Regions from separate parts of the Peribacillus sp. V2I11 genome, predicted to be linked through region 2. Evidence: riboswitches for the same ligand, from Rfam matches in the RefSeq annotation. Region 2 holds a riboswitch; the other holds the start of a gene.

The links. A riboswitch is a leader RNA that binds a small molecule or an ion and turns the genes downstream of it on or off. The one in region 2 is predicted to bind cobalamin.
Region 1: linked by a shared signal. The riboswitch ahead of metE (5-methyltetrahydropteroyltriglutamate--homocysteine S-methyltransferase) and the one ahead of QFZ73_RS00015 ((2Fe-2S) ferredoxin domain-containing protein) in region 2 are both predicted to bind cobalamin.

The regions. Positions count from the first base shown of each region.
Region 1 covers NZ_JAUSYW010000001.1:1,492,189-1,495,909, forward strand. Annotated here, with positions in the region: gene QFZ73_RS07255 (aminopeptidase) at 1-66, opposite strand, end outside; gene bcp (thioredoxin-dependent thiol peroxidase) at 78-548, opposite strand; gene QFZ73_RS07265 (potassium channel family protein) at 611-1,030, opposite strand; cobalamin riboswitch at 1,275-1,466, shown strand; gene metE (5-methyltetrahydropteroyltriglutamate--homocysteine S-methyltransferase) at 1,613-3,721, shown strand, end outside.
Region 2 covers NZ_JAUSYW010000001.1:994-4,714, reverse strand. Annotated here, with positions in the region: gene cbiQ (cobalt ECF transporter T component CbiQ) at 1-316, opposite strand, end outside; gene QFZ73_RS00030 (energy-coupling factor ABC transporter substrate-binding protein) at 303-614, opposite strand; gene QFZ73_RS00025 (energy-coupling factor ABC transporter permease) at 616-1,359, opposite strand; gene QFZ73_RS00020 (hypothetical protein) at 1,394-1,552, opposite strand; cobalamin riboswitch at 1,536-1,731, opposite strand; cobalamin riboswitch at 1,936-2,125, shown strand; gene QFZ73_RS00015 ((2Fe-2S) ferredoxin domain-containing protein) at 2,275-2,643, shown strand; gene cobJ (precorrin-3B C(17)-methyltransferase) at 2,658-3,721, shown strand, end outside.

The DNA.
Region 1 (3,721 bases), 1.5 Mb from region 2:
TGGCTGTAATTGTATCGAATGATGAATCAGCCTGGCTGCAAGCTTCGTTATTCGCTCATCCTTCATCTGCCTGTCCCTTATTTTTCGAGGTCGCGAAGCGTTTCAAGCGCTTCTTCGACGTGGCCTTTGACTTTTACTTTACGCCATTCTTTGACTACCTTACCAGCCTTATCAATCAGGAAAGTTGAACGTTCAATGCCCATATACTCCTTGCCGAAGTTCTTTTTCAATTGCCAAACATCAAATGATTCAGCCGCTTCATGATTTTCGTCAGCCAGCAGCAGAAAAGGCAATCCATGTTTTTCGATGAATTTTTCATGACGTGCCACTGGATCTGGGCTGATACCAATGATGACCGCGTTCAATTCCTCGAATTGCTCATTATGGTCCCGGAAATCACAGGCCTCCGTCGTGCAACCTGGCGTCATGTCTTTTGGATAAAAATATAAAACAATATTTTTCCCCTTAAAATCCGATAGGGACACCATTTCACCATTGTTTGCAGGGAGTTTGAAATCAGGTGCTTTTTCTCCAATTTTAACAGTCATATTGAACCCTCCATTTCTTTCATTATGGTAAGAGTACCCAATAATCGAAAGAAACACAACTTTCATTTATCCCTCCTATCTTTCTGCTCCAGATCGATCACCGTCCGAATCACGAAAGCTGCCGGAAGTGTATACCCAATGAAAGCCTGAATGGTAGCTATCATCCTGCCCATGCCAATCGGGGCTATATCTCCATACCCTACAGAAAACATCGTCATCGCACTAAAATAAAAAGAAGTCTTCAACTGTTCATAGAAAGTGCCATCCAATCGATTGCCCATATCAAGAATCACCGAATGATTCTGAAGCTCGTATAATAAATAAATCAGTGCAAATCCAACTAATATCGTCGCATATAAATTGCCAAGCCACAGCATATCCTCCAGAGAAAATTTCTTTCCTCCCGACTCAACAAGAAATAACGTACGAATGCTCATCACCATGCAAAAAATGATGCCTGCAATCAAGATGTAGAAAGTCATCCCCCACGCCCCATTTCAAAACGCCACTCCCTCTATACATACTCCCTGTCCAAACAATATATTCTTTTTTAGGAACAGACCTCATCCTTATTCCCACACTTCCACTTAACGGTTACTTTTCCCGAATCTTTTTTCCATGTTGACCCTTTTGGTCGGATATGTTACGATTGTCTAAATTTTTATAATAGTTTTTATTTTATAAATCTTTTACCTGCAAACAGTTATCAAGGCAGGTTTTGCAAAATTTTCATATGTGGAAATAGGTTCCTAATTTTCATTAGGATTAAAAGGGAAGTCCGGTGTAATTCCGGCACGGTCCCGCCACTGTAATGGGAATGTTAGCGCCATCCAATATGCCACTGATCAAAGGATCGGGAAGGCCCGCCGCTAATGATATTCCCTAAGTCAGGAGACCTGCCTATTTCGACAACACTGTTTTAACCTACGGGAGATAGGGAGGTGTTAGGGACCTTATAATTGTAAGGGGCATTCTGCATGCCTCTTTATTTTAAGCATTTCTAACTATCTCTTTTGACGGTTAGGGATGCTTTTTTTATTGTTCAATCAAATGAATGTAGGAGGATGGGAATTTTGAAAAGCAGTAGTTTGGGTTACCCTCGAATCGGGGAAGATCGTGAATGGAAACGTACATTGGAAGCTTACTGGTCCGGTAAAATCGATGAAGCAGAATTTACGGCACAACTAAAAGCCATCCGTTTAGGCAACTTACAAAAACAGAAGAATCGAGGCATTGATATCATTCCTGTCAACGACTTCACTTTCTATGATCAAATGCTGGATATGTCCGTCATGTTCGGTCTTGTTCCTGAACGTTATTCAGCTTATGAAGCCGGAAGCGTTCCCCTTTCCGTTTATTATTCAATGGCTCGCGGAAACAATGATGAAGTCGCTTCCGAAATGACGAAATGGTTCAATACAAACTATCACTATATTGTCCCTGAATTAAAACTGTCACAGCTGACTTTAACAGAAAATAAGCCACTTGCAGCATATCGGGAAGCCAAGGAAAAGCTAGGGATTGAAACGAAGCCCGTGTTGATCGGACCTTATACTTTCATCTCCCTTTCCAAAGGATTCAATAAACAAGAAATCCCTGGCATCCTCCTGAGCCTGCTTCCTTTATACACGCAAATCCTGCGGGAGTTGGAGCAAGAAGGCGTGAAGTGGGTTCAAATGGACGAACCTTCTCTTGTTTCATCCATTTCCAAAGATGATATGCAAACTGTTACTTACCTCTATGAAAAACTGAATGAAGCAGCACCAAACCTAAACATCATGCTACAAACATACTTTGATGCCGTGGAACATTACCAAGAAGTCATCGAATTACAAGTTCAAGGAATCGGTCTTGATTTTGTACATGATAAAGGGAGGAATCTAAGTAATCTTGAAGCATTCGGTTTCCCGAAGGAAAAAGTGCTTGCTGCAGGTGTGATTGACGGGAAAAACATTTGGCTATCTGATTTATCGAAAAAAATCCAATTGATCGAGAATCTTAAGAAAAAGGTAGCCGAAGACCAAATTTGGCTTCAGCCCTCTTGTTCCCTGCTTCATGTCCCAGTGACCGTTCGTAATGAAACCGCCCTTTCAAAAGAAGTGAAAGAGGCCCTTGCTTTCGCTGATGAGAAACTTGAGGAAATCACACTCTTGGTCAAAGGGAATAATCAAGGCTTTGAAGCAATCGCCGAAAAAGTCGACGCTAATAAGTTTACGGTTCAAACGTTAGCAAGTTCAAATGCACGGAATCATGGGATTGTACAATCCAATGTCGAAAAGGTTAAAATCAGGACCGCCGGCCGTCAGCTTCCATTTAAAGAGCGTTACCAAAAACAACAGGAATTTTTTAAATTGCCTTTTCTTCCTTCGACTACGATCGGTAGCTTTCCGCAGACATTTGAAGTTAAACAAGCACGCGGGAAATTCAAAAGAGGAGAATGGACCGCTTCGCAATATGAAACATTCGTTAACGAAGAAATCGGCAGGTGGATCGAAATCCAAGAAGAAATCGGTTTGGATGTTCTCGTTCACGGGGAATTCGAACGGACGGATATGGTTGAGTACTTCGGCCATAAGTTAGGCGGTTTCGTTTTTCTAGAAAAGGGTTGGGTACAATCCTATGGATCCCGCTGCGTGAAACCACCAGTCATCTACGGCGACATCCATTTCATCGAACCGATGACAGTCAGGGAAAGTGTGTACGCACAATCGCTGACGAAGAAGACGGTTAAGGGAATGCTTACAGGTCCTGTTACGATTTTGAACTGGTCATTTGTCCGTGATGATATTTCCAGGGAGAATGTTTGCTATCAGCTGGCGCTATCTTTGGAAAAAGAAGTCATTGCATTGGAATCCGCTGGAATTAAAATGATTCAGGTTGATGAGCCTGCACTTAGAGAAGGTCTGCCATTGAAAAAAAGCGATCGCGACGATTATTTGAACTGGGCTGTAAATTCATTCTTGATATCCACATCAAGCGTGGAGGATACAACCCAAATTCACACGCATATGTGCTATTGCGACTTCAACAGTTTCATGGATGTCATCTCCTCCCTCGATGCCGATGTAATTTCCATCGAAACATCCCGTAGTCATGGGGAGCTTGCTTCCGCATTCGAGGAAAAAACATATGAAAAGGGTATTGGCCTGGGTGTGTATGATATTCACAGCCCG
Region 2 (3,721 bases):
TCTGCCAATTCCCGACTTTCCAGGACCACCATATATTCGATATCGAAGTGAATTTACTTGTGAAAGAAAAAAGGATGGTAATTGTACCTGATAGTATAAAAAATCCTGGTAATAGAAGTAATTTAAGATAATAAGAAAGCGGTATTTTTGCCGCAAAAATGATTAAAGCGCTTATCACCGTAAAAGTGATGAGCGAAACGGTCATATCCCTTACTGTTAACGAAAATAGCAAAAGGGAAAGTGCAAAAACCATCTTTTCCAACGGATGTACATCCTTTAGCCCATTGAAATAGGCATATTTATCAATGAGTAACATGCTTCGATTTTTCGGGAATTTCTTGTTTGGTTAGCTTATTCCTTAGCCTCGTTACACCTATGAAATAACCAATGAAACCAGCTCCGATTGCAGCTTGCAGCGCAAATAATAAGCTTTCGGTTTCTGCACCTGGCGGCTCCCAAATATTGTTGAACCATGGCTTGTATTCCGGCTGGATTTTAGTGATGGCTTCTTCAGCTTCGCCGTCGGCACCGCCAAATTCCGTTCCTTGTTGGGTGATTAATGGTATGGTAGCAAGAATGACGACCAGGAAAAGCAGCAGTAAACTTTTTTTCATGTTAACGGGCCTCCTTAGATAAAACTCGCAGCAATTTCAATTCGCCTAGATTGTATTTTTTCAAGAAATTCATCACGACGACTGTCAATAACCCCTCACTGATTGCCAAGGGAATTTGGGTCAGGGCAAAAATCCCTGCAAATTTACTGAAAGAGGCCATGAATCCTCCTACCTCGGATGGAAAAGCAAGAGCAAGTTGAACGGAAGTTACCACATAGGTTCCCAAATCTCCAAAAGCAGCTGCCAAGAAAACGGCAAGAGAGAAAGACCACCCTAATTTAGTAGCGCCCTTGAAGACAAAGTAAGCAATGAAAGGTCCGCAAACCGCCATGGAAAATGCATTGGCCCCTAATGTCGTCAATCCTCCGTGAGCCAGTAAAACAGCCTGAAATAACAGAACGATGGAGCCAACGACACTCATGGCCAATGGTCCGAATAAAATGGAACCCAATCCAACTCCGGTAGGGTGTGAAGAACTTCCCGTAACGGAAGGAATCTTAAGGGCAGATAATATAAATACAAATGCGCCCGATAGGCCAAGTATCATTTTTGTTTCTGGGTTTTCCCTTACTTTGGACCTAATGGACCGGTAACCCAAGATTAAAAATGGAAGCGTCACGGCCCACCAGAATATAGCCCATTCAATGGGTAAAAAGCCCTCCATGATATGCATGGCCATTGCCCGTTTTGGGACAAAAAGCAGTAAAATGACAAAATAAAGAATTTTCCAATTGGTTCTTTTCATTCTTTTCTCCTTTCAACACTTTTAATTTTTCTGATCAATCTTTAGAAGAAAAGCGGCGCCCAACATAAAAAGCACTTCTCTCAAGGGAAAGAAGTGCGTAATGAACAGGAATTTTGCAGCATAAACCAACCATGGGCCTTTCTGCCTGATCCGCACACCCATCCTCGTAGGCTGAAACAGTTTCACGCTTCATGGCAGGTCTCCTGGCTTAGGTTCATTATCCCATTACATCCTTCCCATCTCATTTGACAGTGGATTAAAGTTAAAGTATTAGGACTTCCCTATACAGTGGCGGGACCGCTCCGGATTTTCACCGGCTTCCCTTTTAAGCTGAATTCCGTGGAATTCAACACCCTGAAACTTATGTAATTATTTTGAAAATTCTCGTATAGTGTACCATAAAGAAATAATTTCAGCTACACTATCTTTTTTTTTTTCGGGACGAAGTTTGTTGCGAGGGAAGGGTTGAAACTGGTTTTACACTATTAAACTTTTCTAAACAGTCGGAATAAACTATTGAATTTTGATAAAGTTGTTATATGATAGATAAAGTTAGTTAGAAATGTATAATAAAACCAAATATTTCATTTTAAAAGTGCTCTTATGTGAATAACCAAGGGATAATAGGGAAAACGGTGAAAACCCGATGCAGCCCCCGCTACTGTAAACGCTGATGAAATTGTCGATAGCCACTGGCATGATGCCGGGAAGGGACAAAGTAAAATGAAGCGTAAGCCAGGAAACCTGCTTTTAAAATTGCATGATACTTTTCGGAGGGAAAGGTAAAAGGACTATGACGATTTTGGGAGATTGGGCATGCTTGCCTGGGGCTCCTCATTCATATAGTTTTTTAAACCTTGACTCTTATGTTAAGGTTTTTTATTTTGCCTTTTCCCTGAATTCAGGAGGAAAAAGATGACTACTTGGAACTTGACGGGTACAAATACGCATCTGTTGATTTGTAATGGGAGCAGCTGCATGAAAAAGGGCGGGGAAGAAGTAACCCAAGCGATTCGCGATGAAATTACTTCCAAAGGACTGGATTTGAAAATCCATACAACCAGGACACGGTGTAACGGAAGATGTAAGGATGCCTGCGTTGTGATTGCCTATCCCCAAGGAAACTGGTATCGAGTGGAAACGCCTGATTTCGGTCGGCAGATTGTCAGCCATATTGATGATGGGGAGTTTGTTCCACGTATGATCTACCAATTCAATGATGGGGAAATGACACCTAATCCAGATTTTCCTGCTCATACGGGTATTTCGAAGAACAAAGCGTAAAAGGAGATGTCTTAATGAGTACAAACGGTAAATTATTCGTCGTGGGTTTTGGGCCAGGGAATTTTGAACACATTACCAAACGTGCTGTCGAAGCCCTTCAAGAAAGTGACTACATCATTGGTTATAAAACTTATGTTGAGCTCATTCAGGGACTGCTTACAGATCAAACGATTATTAGTACGGGGATGACTGAAGAGGTATCACGTGCACAGGAAGCGGTGAAACAAGCGGAGCTCGGAAAGAAAGTTGCGGTAATTTCCAGCGGAGATGCCGGAGTTTACGGGATGGCAGGGTTGGTTTATGAAGTATTGATTGAAAAAGGCTGGAAAGAAGAAACTGGTGTGGGCATTGAGGTCATTCCCGGCATTTCTGCAATCAACTCTTGTGCATCTTTACTTGGGGCACCAGTCATGCACGACTCGTGTACGATTAGCCTCAGTGATCATTTAACTCCTTGGGAACTGATCGCAAAGAGGGTTGAGGCAGCTGCAATGGCAGACTTTGTCATTGCACTTTATAATCCGCGCAGCGGCAGGCGGACCAGGCAGATTGTTGAAACTCAGAAAATTCTCCTTCGCTACCGTTCGCCAGATACACCTGTCGGGTTGGTGAAAAGTGCTTATCGCGATAGACAGGATATTGTCATAACCAATTTGAAAGATATGTTGAATCACGATATTGGAATGTTGACCACCGTCATTATTGGAAATTCATCCACCTTTTTATATGATGACAAAATCATCACACCAAGAGGCTATCAGAGGAAATATACTTTGAATTCGGATAAGCAAACATTGAAGCCGCATCAGCGCCTGCAAAAAGAAGCGGAACCGTGGGCATTAGATCAAGAAGCCTTTACCGAGTCTGCTGGAGGAGTTGGATTACTTACAAAAGCACCAGAAAAGAAGCCAGCTTCTTTTGAAATGGCAATGGAAGCCCTGTCAAGAGTCAAGGGTCAAACCGTTCAACAATCCATTAAGCCGATTGTTCAGCAAAAAATGGAGTCGGTATTCGAACTTGCCGTTAGTCCAGGTGTGGCGAATAAACAATTCACTCCCAAACAAATGATGACACTTGC